DNA from 2 places in the Streptomyces sp. NPDC007875 genome. Region 2 is predicted to be linked to the other one. Evidence: riboswitches for the same ligand, from Rfam matches in the RefSeq annotation. Region 2 holds a riboswitch; the other holds the start of a gene.
What was found. A riboswitch is a leader RNA that binds a small molecule or an ion and turns the genes downstream of it on or off. The one in region 2 is predicted to bind cyclic di-AMP.
Positions count from the first base shown of each region.

Region 1 (7,390 bases), on a different contig from region 2:
GTGAGCTCGGCGTTCACGGCTCGGCGGAGGTCGGCCAGTTGGGGCGGCTCGGCGGCAAAGGGAAGGATGCAGCGGCGTGGTTGGGATTCGGTGACTGAGTAGCGGTGCATGGCCACACTCCTTGGGCGCTACGCCAGCACTGTGTCCAGTCGTATCCGTACGACCGCGCTGCGTAGTCTCGCTGATGCGAGTATGACAGTGAGAAGTCTCTTCATGTAACTTCTCACCGGTTCCCGAAAGAGTGAATCCGGTGGTATGCCAACTTCAGGCGCTCATAGCCTGGTTGCCGCTGGCTCCGTCACGAGTCGGCGCGAAGGGAGAGGTAGTCGTCATGCCATCGCGGGCCACTACTCGTCGGCGACAGCTCGGCGTCATGATGCGCAAGTTCCGGGCCCGTAAGGGGATGACGCTGGAGGAGGCAGGTCGGCTCGTCGGAGTCTCGAAGGCGACCGTCAGCCGGTACGAGACGCAGGAAGGGCCCGTGAAGTGGCCCATCGTGGATGCGCTGTGCCGTGAGTACGGAGCGAGTGAGGCGGAGCGAAAGGCCGTGGTCGGCCTTGCCAAGAACGCAAAGCGGCAGGGGTGGTGGACATCCTTCGCGGATTCCTTGCCAGAGAGCATGAACCTGCTGTTCACGCTGGAGGACGAGGCGGCTCGGGAGGACCACTTCGCCTGCCTGTATGTGCCGGGCCTGCTCCAGACGCGCGGCTATACGGAGGCGGTGCAGCATGCGTCGGAGATGCGGTTGTCCGCGGAGGAGATCAAGCGGCTGGTCGATCTTCGGATGAAGCGGCAGGAGATCCTGAGCCGTCCGAAGCCACCGCATCTGTGGGCCATCCTCGACGAGTCGGTGATTCGGCGGGTGGTCGGTTCGCGTGAGGTTATGCGGGAGCAACTGGATCACTTGTTGCGCGCCAACGAGTCGCCTGACATCACGCTCCAGGTCCTGCCGTTCGCCAAGGGCGCGCACTCAGCGGCCATGGGGAGCTTCGTGATCCTCGGGGGTGCCGAGCCCTCGCTTGACGTCGTGTACGTCGATATCCACGTCGGCTCGCTCTTCATGGAGAAGGACGAGGAACTGGAGCGCTACCGGGTCGCTTTCGACTACCTTCGCGCTCAGGCGCTGGACATGGCCTCGTCCTCCGCCCTCATCGAACGCGTCCGTGAGGAGATCTGATGCGCGAGCCCTGCATATCCGATAGAAACAGTGGCTGGTTCAAGTCCTCGTACAGCGGTGCCGGGAACACCGAGTGCGTGGAGACCACTTTCCGGCAGGGCATGACAGCCGTGCGGGACTCAAAAAATCCGGACGGACCCATGCTCGGGTTCTCAAGCGATGCCTGGGAAGAATTCATCGCGGCCGTGCGGCGCAAGCACCTGAACTGACCGGCCTCACCGGTCCTACGCGCCCCCATAAAGACTTGCACTAACCGCTAATTCCGGGAGCGTCAGCGAGCACACGTCACAGTCGCGCAAGATCTCCGGCCAAGTCGTTGTAGTCCTTCAGCCGGTTCTGTTCAGTCATCTCCCGCCACAGTTCAAGTTGAGTCGGCTCGCTCTTCTTGTGCTGGACTGTTCCCCATTCTTGGACCGCAGCCTGCGTCTCTTCGAAGGCGAGATGGTAGACGGCGTCTATCTCACCAGTCCCACGCGTTAGCGAAGCCAGGCGACTTGGCAGTGGCTCTGTTGTAACTGCAACCAAGTGCGGCGTCCGCCCCCGGCGGGACCGCACTAGAAGGTTGAACTCGTGTCGGACGTTCTGCGCGCGGTCTGACCGCAGTGTCCATTTGCAGGAGACCACCGCGTGGAGCGGATGACCAGGTACGTCAAGTGCGACGGTCACATCGGGAGCAATTTGATAGTCAGTTCCGAGCGCCACGCGCAGGCTCGGGGTCTCAGCAAGAAGCATGCGCAGTTCGTCTAGGTGCTGATACTGCTCAAAGTTCCTGACGTCTTTCCCGCGTCCTACCGCCCAGGCCCTATTCGGCTCAAGACTGGGCAGCTCGGAGACAAGCTGAACTGTAACGGCGTTTTCGAGTGCGGTTCCTCTGCTTTCCTCCTTGGCGTCGGATGAGTTCGCAGAAACCTTGCGGCTAACTCCGAGGTCATCGAGCACGGATTTTGCGATGCGCAGGCTGGTTTTGTTGTCTACGTCCGAGATGTTTGGAGCCCAGGGCTCATCACAGACATCGATCACCTTTTGGTTGGCTGAGTTCTTCCAAGCGAGGAGTTCGCGAAGCCAATCCGGTGCCGCCATGCCTACTTCCTTCCAGGGAACAGCCACTCACGGAGGGACCCACCGGTCTGGGGCATGTAAGCGGCTAGCCAGGATTTTAGAGCAAAGATCCTCTGCCGAACTGATGCCCCCACAGGGGCGACGCAGGCCTGTCTATCCCGCTTGGCTGCGACGTCCATTCTCGGCATCTACCTTCGTAGGATCGGGGGCGAGAAGATCCTTGGAGTGGGAGGTAAGGGGATGGCTGGAGTGCCGGCGGGGGTTGTGGCTGCGGGTGGGTTGGTTGGGGGGTATTCGGTGGCTCGGTGGACCAAGAGGCGGCCCTTGGGTGGGGTTGCCCTCGCGGCTGCGGGGGCGGTGGCCGCTCGGGGGTGGCGGGAGAAGGCGGGGAACGGGACCGCCGCCGCGCTCAGTGCGGCGTACGTCGCCGCGTTCGCCGGGTCGCATCCGCTGGCGAAGAAGATCGGGGCCTGGCCGTCCGTCTTCGCCGTCGCCGGTGGGGTTGCCCTCGCCTCCTGGGCTCTTGCCGATCGGCGGTAGAGGGTCCATGGGCCGTATGTAGCGGATCGCGTTCGTGCGGGGGGGGCTCAGGCGGGCGGGGCTTGTTGCCCGCCCGCCGTTCTACGGGGCCCCGTCCCGCCGCCTTCCGCTCAGTCCTTACCGCGCCCCGTCCCGCCGACTTCCGGTCAGTCCGACGCCGAGGTCAGCAGGTCCAGTTCCGGCTGGGTCAGCTTGAGGTCGACCGAGGCCAGCAGGGGCTGGAGCTGGTCGACGGAGCGGGCGCTGGCGAGGGGGGCCGCGACCGTGGGCTGGGCGAGGAGCCAGGCGAGGGCGACCGTGGTGGGCTCGGTGGCGTGATTGGCGGCGACGTCGTCCAGGGCGGCGAGGACCTTCTGGCCGCGCTCGGTCTCCAGGTACTGGGCCGCGCCCGTGGAGCGGGGGCTGTCGACCGCCGTGCCGGGGCGGTACTTACCGGTGAGGAAGCCGGACGCCAGGGAGTAGTACGGGATGGTCGCCAGGCCGTGGCGGGCGGCAACGTCGGCCAGCTCGCCCTCGTAGGTGTCGCGCGAGACCAGGTTGTAGTGCGGCTGGAGGGCGACATAGCGGGCCAGGCTCTCCTGGGTGGAGAAGGTCAGCTGGGCCTCCAGGCGCTCCGCGCTGACGTTGGACGCGGCGATCTCGCGGACCTTGCCCTCCGTGACCAGTTCGTCCAGGGTGCTGATGATTTCCTCCACCGGCACCGACGGATCGTCGTAGTGGGTGTAGTAGAGGTCGATGTAGTCGGTGCGCAGCCGCTGGAGGGATTTCTCGACGCCCGATTTGATGGCGGACGAGGTCAGACCGCGGGGCTCCGGGTAGCCGGCGCCCACCTTGGTGGCGAGGACGACCTCGGAACGGTTGCCCCGGGAAGCGAACCAGTTGCCGAGGACGGTCTCGGACTCGCCGCCCTCGTTGCCCGGCACCCACGCGGAGTAGACATCGGCCGTGTCGATGAAGTTGCCGCCCGCCGCGACGAAGGCGTCGAGCACCCGGAAGGACTCGGCCTCGTTGGCGGTCCAGCCGAAGACGTTCCCGCCGAGGGAGAACGGGAAGACGGACAGGTCACCGATCTTTTGTGTGTTGTCAGCCATACGTTTTTACAACGGGTGGCCGGGCGGGGTTGTTCCTCGGGGGGGTGTTCCTCGGGGGGGTGTTCCTGGGGGATTCCTGGGGGGTTCCTGAGAGGGGTGTTCCTGAGGGGCCGCCCCGTCGGGACGTAAACCGGCGGCCCTGGCGTCAAGGGGGGAGAGAGCGCCAGAGCCGCCGGAGTATCAGGGATTCATCCCGTGCTGGCGCAGCCAGGGCATCGGGTCGATCGGCGAGCCGCCGCCCGGCCGGACCTCGAGGTGGAGGTGCGGGCCGGTCACATTGCCGGTGGCGCCGACGCGGCCGATGACGTCGCCCGCCGTCACCTTGCCCGATGTGACGACCATCGACGACAGGTGGCAGTACCAGATCTCGGTGCCGTCGCTGAGGGTCAGCACGATGCGGTAGCCGTACGAACCGGCCCAGCCCGCCTGGGTGATGGTGCCGCCGTGCACCGCCTTGGCCGGGGTGCCGGTCGGGGCGGCGAAGTCCTGGCCGGTGTGGTCGGCCGACCAAATGTCGCCCGCCTGGCCGAAGCTCGCGGTCAGGGTGTACGAGCCGACGGGGAGGGTGTACGCGGCGGCGAGCCTGGCCTGGCGCTCGGCCGCGGCCTTCTTCTCGGCCGCCTCCTTCGCCCGCTGCTCGGCGGCCTTCTTCTCCGCCTCGGCCTTGGCCTTCCGCTGGGCGGCCACCTCCGCGGCCTGGTCGGATGCCTTCTCCGCGGCGGCCTTCGCCGCGGCGGTGCGGCTGTCCTCGTCCGCCGCGTTCTGCTGGTTCTCGGCCTGCTGGAGGATGCGGGCGCGGAGCGCCTCACCCGCGTCGGTGGTGCCGCGCTGCTCGTCCTCGCTGGTCAGGCCGGCCTGGGAGAGGGGGGCGGCGGCCGTCTGCGGCCCACTGCTGTCGTCCGACGTCCAGGAGCCGATGCCGGGCAGGTCCTTGGCCGCGGGCAAGCTGGCCTTGACCTCATCGGCGACATGGCCGAGGTCCGGCATGGAAATGGGCGGCTTGGGACGGTCCTTGGCGCTGGCCATGCCGCCCGCACCGACCGCCGCGATCACGCCGACCCCGAGGACGGCGCCGCTGCGCGCCATGGTCCCGCCGCGCTGCTTGGCCACGCGATGCCGGCCGCGTACGGGAGCGATGGACTCCTCGGTGGGGTTCCACTCCTCCCAGGGCTCGGTCTCGAATCCGGCACCCGGGCCCTCGAACGCGTCCCCATCCGCATTCGCGTACCGATCGTCGGGGGCGAAGTGTCCGTCCCCGGAGCTCATCCCACCGCCGGCGTCAAAGCCGGGGCCGTAGGCGGTGGCGGTCCCCAAACCGCCTCCCCGTGTGCGATACGGGGCCTCGTCCAGGGCAGACCTGTTGGACGCCACGGAGGCGCACTCCTTTCCTTCCTTCTCGCCTACCGGGTTAGCTGACGGGTTCGGAGCAGGAAGGTCTCCTACGGGTCAGGTTCGACCCGATTCACCCCAAGGTGTTGGTTCCCCGGTTCCCTTGGTGCTGCTGGTGGTGCGGTACTGCCGGTGTGCGTACGGGATTCGGCGACGGCGCACGGTGCCGCCCTTGCGACGGTTGTGACGACCGCGCTGCGTTATCGAACGTTAATAGAGAGCGCGATGTGATTCCAAGCTGTTCTGAGGAATCCGCGCACCTTTGGCATGAACTTAGCGCTCAAGAAGGAACAGATGGGAGCGAATCGGCGCACTGGCCAAAGGTTCACAAAAACGCGTGCGGGTCGATCGTGCAGCAATTGTTATGCGGAGGGGGCTCGGCCGACTACGCACGGTATGGACCCGGTCGGCTACGGACGGTGGGGAGCGTCGCCGTCCCTCGTATGGCCGGTGCGGTTCGCGTCACCGTCGCCGTGCCCGTTCCCCCGTCCGTTCCCGCGGGCCGGGGTCCGGCGGACCGCCAGCAGCGCCATGTCGTCCGCCGTCCCGCCGTCCGTATGGCGCTCGACATCGGCCACCAACGCATCCAGCAGCTCCTGCGGATCGGTGAAGCGGCGGCCGCGCAGCTGCTTCGCCGGGTCGTAGAACTCGCCATTGCGGTCCCGGGCCTCCGTCACCCCGTCCGTGAAGAGCAGCAGCGTCGCCCCCTCCTCGAACCCCAGCTCCATCACCCGGTCCGGCCACCCGGCCAGCTCCCCCATCCCCACCGGCAGCGCCGCCGCCTCCGGCTCCAGGGCGCGCACCCCGCCGTCCTCCTCCATGAGCAGCGGCGCCGGATGACCACGGTTGAGCAACCGCAGGGTGGAGTCACCGCGCGGAATTTCAGCCACCACCGCCGTCGTGAACCCCTCGAACACCTCCAGGTCGGCTCGCCGGGCGCCCTCACGCTGCAGCGCCCGCTCCAGACGGCCCACGAGCGCCTCCAGGGTCGTCTCCTGCTCCGCCGCCTCCCGGAAGCAGCCCAGTAGGATCGCCACGACCTCCACGGCCCCCAGCCCCTTGCCGCGTACGTCGCCGACGGTCAGCCGTACGCCGTGCGGGGTGTCCTGGACCGCGTACAGGTCACCGCCGATCGCCGCGTACTTCTCCGCCGGTACGTAGCGCGCGGCGATCTCCAGCCCGGCGAGACGGGCGGGCGGCGCGGGCAGGACGGCGCGCTGGGCCGCCTCCGCGACACCGCGTGCCGAGGCGAGCCGGTGGTAGCTGCGCCGTACGACACGGTTGATCGCCACCGCCAGCCCGGTCACGGTGGCGACCGTGACGATCTCGGTGGCCGCCTGGGTCGGGTCCGTCACGCCGTGCAACTCCGCCAGCAGACAGGTCGTGAGGACGGCGATGACGGCCATGATGACGGTCTGCCGCAGCGGTAAGAGCGCCGCGGCGACCAGAGGGGCGGCGGCGAAGAAGGGCGAGGCGGTGTAGCCGGACGGGGTGGCCAGGTCGAAGCTGACGCCGCCGAGGATGAGGATGGCGGGAACCCAGCGGGCCACCCGGCGGCCCGGCAGCCCCTGGTGAGCGTCCTCGACCGGGCTGGGCCCCGCGGTGGGCCCGGTGAACCCTTCGGCAGAGGCACCACCGGCCGCGGCGCCGGTGTCGATGAGCGTGTGCAGGCGGGTGCGGCGGCGGTGGGTGTGCGGGCGGCTCAGCCGGGGCCAGGCCGTACGCCACTTGGTACGGGCGCCCGTACGAGCCCTGCTCCCTCGCACCCGCACCGGCTTCTCTCGCTTCCCTGGTCCGCGTCCCGCCGCCGTCACAGCGTCGCTGTCGTCACAGCTCGCTGTCGTCACAGCGTCGCCGTTGCCACCTTGGTCACCTTCGTCACCTTCGTCACCAGGCTTCCGGCTGACGGGCCGCCAGGCGAGTCGGTGTCGGCCAAGCGGGTGCTGGACGGGCGCCGTGAGCGGGCCCGGCTCCCACACGTGCGCTGCGGGCACGTGGCGGGCGCCCTGCGGGCATGTGGAGGGCGCACACGGGCACTCAGCGGGCACGCGGTGGGCACGCAGCGGGCGCGCTGCGGCGCCTCAGAGGCTGTGGGCGCGTCAGAGCCACGGGGGCCGTCAGAGGTTACGCCGCG
Region 1 is NZ_JBIADZ010000002.1:664,268-671,657, reverse strand. Features, by position in the region: gene ACFYOY_RS06810 (ATP-binding protein) at 1-110, opposite strand, end outside; gene ACFYOY_RS06805 (helix-turn-helix domain-containing protein) at 332-1,177, shown strand; gene ACFYOY_RS06800 (DUF397 domain-containing protein) at 1,177-1,386, shown strand; gene ACFYOY_RS06795 (NgoMIV family type II restriction endonuclease) at 1,463-2,257, opposite strand; gene ACFYOY_RS06790 (hypothetical protein) at 2,477-2,776, shown strand; gene ACFYOY_RS06785 (aldo/keto reductase) at 2,923-3,867, opposite strand; gene ACFYOY_RS06780 (M23 family metallopeptidase) at 4,048-5,238, opposite strand; cyclic di-AMP (ydaO/yuaA leader) riboswitch at 5,250-5,419, opposite strand; gene ACFYOY_RS06775 (PP2C family protein-serine/threonine phosphatase) at 5,667-7,028, opposite strand.
Region 1: linked by a shared signal. The riboswitch ahead of ACFYOY_RS06780 (M23 family metallopeptidase) and the one ahead of ACFYOY_RS17335 (NlpC/P60 family protein) in region 2 are both predicted to bind cyclic di-AMP.

Region 2 (7,390 bases):
TGGTGGACGTCGATACGGGCGGGGAAGGGCATGATGATGAGCCTCCTAGTACTTAGCTTGCTAACCAATCTTATTTAGTAAGCTAACAATCATGCGCGAGGCAGGCAACCAAGAGGCGGGCGAACCAGAGACGGGTCCCGCCCTCGAATCGGCCGTCGAGGCGGCCCCCGAGGCGGGCGTGGAAGACCTGGCCCAGGCCGCCGACCGGCTCTTCTACGCCATGCGGCGCTCGCGGGCGGCCACCGTCGGCCAGTCCGCGGTCGGCCTGTCCATGTCGCAGGTGGCCCTGCTCGACCCCCTGGCGCAGGACGCCGAGGGGGAGGGCCTGCCGGTCGGCCGCCTCGCGGCCGGCGCCGAGGTCAGCGTGCCCACCGCGACCCGCATGCTCCAGCAACTGGAGGCCAAGGGTGTGATCACGCGGCGTCGCTCCCCGCAGGACGAGCGCCAGGTCCTCGTCCGCCTCACCGAAGAAGGCGCCGAACGCCTCACCGCGATGCAAACCGAGCTACGGGCGCGCCAGTACGAGGCGCTGTCGCAGTTCACCCCGCAGGAGCGCCGCGCCCTGGCCGCGCAACTGCACCGCCTGACCGGCATGATCAGCGCGACCATCCCGGGCCCGGCGGGCGCTTGATCCATTACGGGGCCCAGGCGATATCGGCGTCCTCGGACGAACGACCCTCGCGCCGTGAGGAGCGCTCAGTCCCGGAATGAACCGTCCGCCCTGCGCGAGTGTCGCGACAGCAGGTGCTTGCACTGCGGGCAGTGCCGCCTGAACCCCTTCTTGACCAGATAGCTGATGCCGATCGTCACCACATGCATCAGCCCCACCGCCGCGTTCTGGAGCAGCCGCCCCAGCCACGACCTCGTACACGTCTCACAGTCCCGGCAACCGTCCGCCATGGCGCGTTCCCCCCACTCGTCATCCGTTGTGCCCGTGCTGACCTGCTCTGCAGAACCAGTGTGCGCAATGGAGAACGCCGCCCGGCCGCCAACTGCCGCCCCGCCGACGGGTTGTGACCGCTCCAGATCGCGCCCAGCACACAGTTGTGACATCGCGGATCACTTCGGACGGCCCGCCCGTACATCCATGCCGTGCACACCGAATTCCGCACCCTGCACGCCTCTTCACGTGAACGCGTCGCTACGCGGGACCTACGTCGGGTTCACGGCGGACGCCCTCACCCCTCGTCTCCGTCGGCCTGGGGTGCCGGAACCACCGGCGCGCGGCTGAACTGCGCGGCAACTCGGACGCGGAAACGTAGCGGTTGAGGTGAGGCAGGGGTGGGGGGGGGGGGGGGGGGGGGGGGGGGGGGGCCCCCCCCCCCCCCCCCCCCCCCACGCCAAGGGCCTGTACGGCCCCCGCGCCCGCCCTACGCGGGCCGCACGCTCCCGTAGATCGGCATCTCGGTGATCGGCGCCTTCTTCACCACATCGCCCGGCTTCGGCGCGTGGATCATCATCCCGTCGCCGATGTAGAGGCCGACATGGCTGATGTCGTCGTAGAAGAAGACCAGATCGCCCGGCTGGAGTTCGGACGTCGAGACGCGCGTACCGACCTTCACCTGGTCCCAGGTGGTGCGCGGCAGCGAGATCCCGGCCGCCTTCCAGGCCGCCTGCGTCAGCCCTGAGCAGTCGAAGGAGCTGGGGCCGGTCGCGCCCCAGACATACGGCTTGCCGAGCTGCGACTTCGCGAAGGCGATGGCCTGGGCCGCCTTGGAGCTGTTGGCCGGGGCCGAGGGCGCCGTCGAACCGGAGCTGCTGTCTTTGTTCTGCTCCTGCTGCTTCTTGCGCGCGGCCTCCTGCCGCTGCTTCTCGGCGAGCGCGGCCGCCTTACGGCGGGCCTCCTCCGCCTTCTTCTTCTCGATCGCCGCCAGCCGCGCCTTCTCCTTGGCGGTCAGATTCGCCAGCAGCCGCCGGGCCTCGGTCAGCTTGTCCTGGACGGTCTTCTTCTGGGTCTTCAGCTGCTTCTGCGACGCGGTCAGCGAGGCGAGGCTCTCGCTGGCCCTACCGCGCTCCTTGGCGGCGCTCGCCTGCTGCTTCTGGAAGTCGTCGACGGCCTGCTTCTGCCGACCGGTCAGCCGGTCCATCAGATGCGACTGGTCGAAGACGTCCTGCGGGTCATTGGAGAACAGCAGGGTCGCGGCGGAGCGGGCCATTCCGCCGTCGCGGTACTGGGCGGCGGCGTAGGCGCCGAGCGTGCGCCGCGCCTCGTTGAGCTTCTCGGTGCGCTGGGCGACGGAGTCGAGCAGCTTGTCGACCTTGGCCCGCTGCTGATCGGCGCGCTCCTTGGCGGCGTTGTAGCGCTGGGTGGCGCTCTCCGCCTGGTGGTAGAGGGTGTCGACCTTCTCCTTGACCTTCTCGATCGACTGGCCGGCCGGCTTGGGGTCGCCCGGCGCGGCGTTGGCCGTCTGGGAGAGCAGGGTGACGGATGCGAGGGCGGCCGTGGTGAACCCGACGGCCGTACGGCGGCCGTGACCGGTGAGCGGGGCCGGTATTCGGCTCCGCGGCTTGCGGTGCGACGCCAAGGGAGGCGACTCCTTCCGTGGACCGCCTACCGGGTTAGCTGTCGGGTTCGGGCGGTACGGAAGGTTGCCCTACGGCCGTGTCCGGGCGGCACCTGCGTGCCACGCCGTTCGGGCCGATTCACCCCGGTGTTGCGTTGTCGGGTCCCCGGCTCCGGGCGCCTTACGGCGGTGCCGGACTCGGCGGAGGCCGCCCGTGCCGACGTGGTTCGCCGACGGATCTTCCGGGCCGCCTGACGCAGGACGGTAGCCAACGCGTGGGGCTCCTGTGAAGACTGGTGGCCGTTTTGCCCGAAACCGTTTCGTGATGTTCGGGCATCGGCTGTCAGTGGGGCGGCCTAGACTCGGGGAGCGATGAGCAGCCTCTTTGACGACAGCTTCCTGGCGGACCTCGGGCCTCCTTCGAACGAGGAGCCACCACCGCCGCCCGAGGATTCGGCGCACCCCGGCCCCGATGGTGCCGAGGACGTGCCGCATCACCTCTTCAGCGGCGGCTTCGACGCGCCCGTGCCCCGGGAGGCCCACTACCGGGACGGCGCGGCGCGGCCCGTCGTGGACCCGTCCGCCCTGCTCGAGGGGTTGAACGAGCAGCAGAGAGCCGCCGTGGAGCACACCGGTTCGCCGCTGCTGATCGTCGCGGGCGCCGGCTCCGGCAAGACCCGGGTGCTCACCCACCGCATCGCCTATCTGCTCGGCGCCCGCGGGACACACCCCGGCCAGATCCTCGCCATCACCTTCACCAACAAGGCGGCGGGCGAGATGAAGGAGCGGGTGGAGGAGCTCGTCGGCCCGCGGGCGAACGCCATGTGGGTCTCCACCTTCCACAGCGCCTGCGTCCGCATCCTGCGCCGGGAGTCCAAGAAGCTCGGCTTCACCTCATCGTTCTCGATCTACGACGCCGCCGACTCCAAGCGGCTGATGTCGCTGGTCTGCCGGGATCTGGATCTCGACCCCAAGCGGTTCCCGCCGAAGTCCTTCAGCGCCAAGATCTCCAACCTGAAGAACGAGCTGATCGACGAGGAGACCTTCGCCGGACAGGCGACGGACGGCTTCGAGAAGACGCTGGCCGAGGCGTACGCGATGTACCAGGCGAGGCTGCGCGAGGCCAACGCACTGGACTTCGACGACATCATCATGACCACGGTCAATCTGCTCCAGGCGTTCCCGGACGTCGCCGAGCACTACCGCCGCCGCTTCCGGCACGTCCTGGTGGACGAGTACCAGGACACCAACCACGCGCAGTACACCCTCGTGCGCGAGCTGGTGGGCACGGACACCGAGGAGACCACGGCCGCCGAGCTGTGCGTGGTGGGCGACGCCGACCAGTCGATCTACGCCTTCCGGGGCGCCACGATCCGCAACATCCTCCAGTTCGAGGAGGACTACCCCACCGCGCGGACGATCCTCCTCGAGCAGAACTACCGCTCCACCCAGACCATCCTGAGCGCGGCCAACGCGGTCATCGAGCGCAATGAGAACCGCCGCCCGAAGAACCTGTGGACCGAGGCCGGCGCCGGGACCGAGATCACCGGCTATGTGGCCGACACCGAGCACGACGAGGCCCAGTTCGTCGCCGACGAGATCGACCGGCTCACGGACGCGGGCGACGCCAAGGCCGGTGACGTGGCGGTCTTCTACCGGACCAACGCCCAGTCCCGTGTCTTCGAAGAGATCTTCATCCGGGTCGGGCTGCCGTACAAGGTCGTCGGCGGCGTGCGCTTCTACGAGCGCAAGGAGGTCCGGGACGTCCTCGCCTATCTGCGGGTGCTGGCCAACCCCGAGGACTCCGTCCCGCTCCGCCGGATTCTCAACGTGCCCAAGCGCGGCATCGGGGAGCGCGCCGAGGCCATGATCGACGCGCTGGCGCTGCGCGAGAAGATCACCTTCCCGCAGGCGCTGCGCCGGGTCGACGACGCGTACGGCATGGCGGCCCGCTCGGCCAACGCGGTCAAGCGGTTCAACACGCTCATGGAGGAGCTGCACACCATCGTGGAGTCCGGGGCGGGCCCGGCGACCGTCCTGGAGGCGGTGCTGGAGCGCACCGGCTATCTGGCCGAGCTCCAGGCGTCCACCGATCCGCAGGACGAGACCCGGATCGAGAACCTGCAGGAGCTCGCGGCCGTGGCCCTGGAGTTCGAGCAGGACCGCGGCGAGGAGAACCCCGGCACCCTCGCGGATTTCCTGGAGCAGGTCGCGCTCGTCGCCGACTCCGACCAGATCCCCGACGAGGACACCGACGGCTCCGGCGTGATCACGCTGATGACCCTGCACACGGCGAAGGGCCTGGAGTTCCCGGTCGTCTTCCTCAGCGGTATGGAGGACGGCGTCTTCCCGCATATGCGGGCGCTCGGCCAGACCAAGGAGCTGGAGGAGGAGCGGCGGCTGGCCTATGTGGGGATCACCCGGGCCCGCGAGCGGCTCTATCTGACCCGCTCGACGATGCGCAGCGCCTGGGGCCAGCCCGCGTACAACCCGCCGTCCCGCTTCCTGGAGGAGATCCCGGACCAGTATGTGCGGTGGCGGCGCACCGGGCCCGCCACCCCGTCGGCGTCCATGGGCAGCGTCGCCTCGACCCCGCCGTCGGGGCTGTCGTCCGGTCTGTCGTCGTCGCGGTCGCGCACCGGGGGCAGCGGGTTCGCGACCCGGCGGGCCAAGGAGCGCCCGGTGGTCGCGCTGGCCATCGGCGACCGGGTCACCCATGACTCGTTCGGGCTCGGCACGGTGGTGGCGGTGAAGGGCAGCGGGGACAACGCGGAGGCGACGATCGACTTCGGCGAGGAGAAGCCGAAGCGGCTGCTGCTGCGGTACGCACCGGTGGAGAAGCTGTAGCTGTAGCGGCCGGCCGAAGGGCTGAGGCTGTAGCGCGCCGGTGGCGCGCTACAGCGGTCAGGGCCCGGGTCGGGAGTGGGGCCAGACCCGGGGCCGGTCAGGTCGGGTCGAGGCCCTGACCGCGCAGCCAGGGCAGCGGGTCGATGGCCGAGCCACCGCCGGGGTGGACCTCGAAGTGCAGATGCGGGCCGGTGGAGTTACCGGAGTTCCCGGAGTACGCGATGGTCTCCCCGGCCTTGACGGTGCCGGAGCGGATCTTGGCGCTGCTGAGGTGGCAGTACCAGGTCTCCGTGCCGTCCGGGCTGGTCAGGACGACCATATTGCCGTAGGCGTCGTTCCACTGCGTCGTCACGGTGCCGTCGGTGGCGGCCATCACGGGCGTCCCGTAGCTCACCGGGAAGTCGATGCCGGTGTGCACGGACATCCAGTTGATACCGGCCTGGCCGAACATGGCGCTCAGGCCGTGCTGGGCGACGGGCAGCGCGAACTTCGGGCGCAGCGCCTCCTTGCGCGCCGCCTCGGCGGCTTTGCGCTTCTTCTCGGCGGCCTGGCGTGCCTGGAGGTCGATCCGTTCCTGGGTGCGGCTGGCGCGGTCGCGGAAGTCGTCGGCGCCCTCCCGGACCCCGGCGAGCTGGGAGTCCAGCTTGCTGTTGGCCACGGAGGGCTTCACGGGGGCCGCCGCGGTGTCGGGGGCGGCCTGAGTGGTGGACTCGTCCTTCTTGTCGCTTCCCACGCCGCTGACCGAGGCGGCGGCCACGGCGGTGACGCCCAAGGCACAGACGGAGGGGACGGCGACGGTAAGGAGCGCGGAGCGCTTGGGACGGGGCGAGGGGGTACGGCGGCGACCGCGGCTCGCCTCCCGGCGGGGGGAGGGGGCGGATTCCCGCACGGCCGCCGCCTCGGGTTCAGGTTCCGCTTCGGGGGTCGGATCGTACGACTGGTCGGACTCGTGGACCGGGTCGAAGACGGCGGTGTGCTCGAAGCCGCCGGTCTGCTCGGCGCCGGCGGCCTGCTCGAATGCGGCCGTCTCGTCGAACGCGGCTGTCTGCTCGAAGGCGTTGGCCTCGTAGGCGTTCGGCTGCTCGAAGGCGCCGTTCTGGTCGAAGGCGTTGGGTTCGAACACGGCCGTCTGCTCGAGGCTGTTCGCCTCGTGCTCGGGCTGGTGCTGGTCGAACCCTGTCTGATCGAGCCCGGGGTGATGGTCAGGCCCCTGCTGGTCGAAGCCCGAGTGGTCGAGTCCCTGCTGGGTCAGCCCCGAGTGGTCGTAGTGCTGCCCCTCGTCCACGGTCCCGTAGGCGGTGGTGTCCCAGAACTGGGTCTGGCCGGTGTCCACGCCCGAGGTGTACGCCTCGGCCTCGTACCCCGCGCCCTGGTCCCACTGACCCGGCATCTCGGTGTGGCCGGTGGCGCCCGTGTCCCAGGCGCCGATGTCCCACTGGGCGCCGGTTTCGGTGTCCTGCTGGGCGGGGGTGCCGGTCGGCAGGTGATAGCCGGCGGCGGCCCACATCGCGGTGGTGTCGTAGGAGCCGGAGTCGTACTGAGTGGTGTCGTAGTGGGCCGTGTTGTAGTGGCCCGTCTCGTACGACCCGGTCTGATGCTGGGCGACGGCGGCCCACTGCGAGGCGTCGTACTGACCGCTGTGGGCGCCCTGCGCGTCGTCGTACGCGCCCGGGAGCGTGCCGAAGAGCGGGTCGCCGTCACCGTAGGCCGTGGCCAGGTGGGCGAAGCTGCCGGTGGAATAGCCGTCGTACCCGGCGTAGCCGTGCGCTGTGTCCTGTGGCTGACCGTAGGCCTCGTCGTACGGATACGAGGCGTCAGGAGCGGGGACGGTCGGAGGGGCCCCCGACGGGTGACGGTCGTTCACCACCAACTTCTCTTTCGCCTCGGCTGCAGGAGAATTAGCGGCGACTGTACCCGGCGGTACGCGGCAGCGACAATCTTCAGTGAGTTTTGAGCATCACGGCAAAGGGCATTTGGCCGTCTTTCGGCTGACTGTACGCACTTCCTTGGCCGGGTGTTCGATTGACGTTCGGCAATTC
Region 2 is NZ_JBIADZ010000007.1:268,994-276,383, forward strand. Features, by position in the region: gene ACFYOY_RS17320 (amidohydrolase family protein) at 1-32, opposite strand, end outside; gene ACFYOY_RS17325 (MarR family winged helix-turn-helix transcriptional regulator) at 92-631, shown strand; gene ACFYOY_RS17330 (hypothetical protein) at 697-900, opposite strand; gene ACFYOY_RS17335 (NlpC/P60 family protein) at 1,371-2,525, opposite strand; cyclic di-AMP (ydaO/yuaA leader) riboswitch at 2,533-2,703, opposite strand; gene pcrA (DNA helicase PcrA) at 2,877-5,351, shown strand; gene ACFYOY_RS17345 (M23 family metallopeptidase) at 5,449-7,215, opposite strand.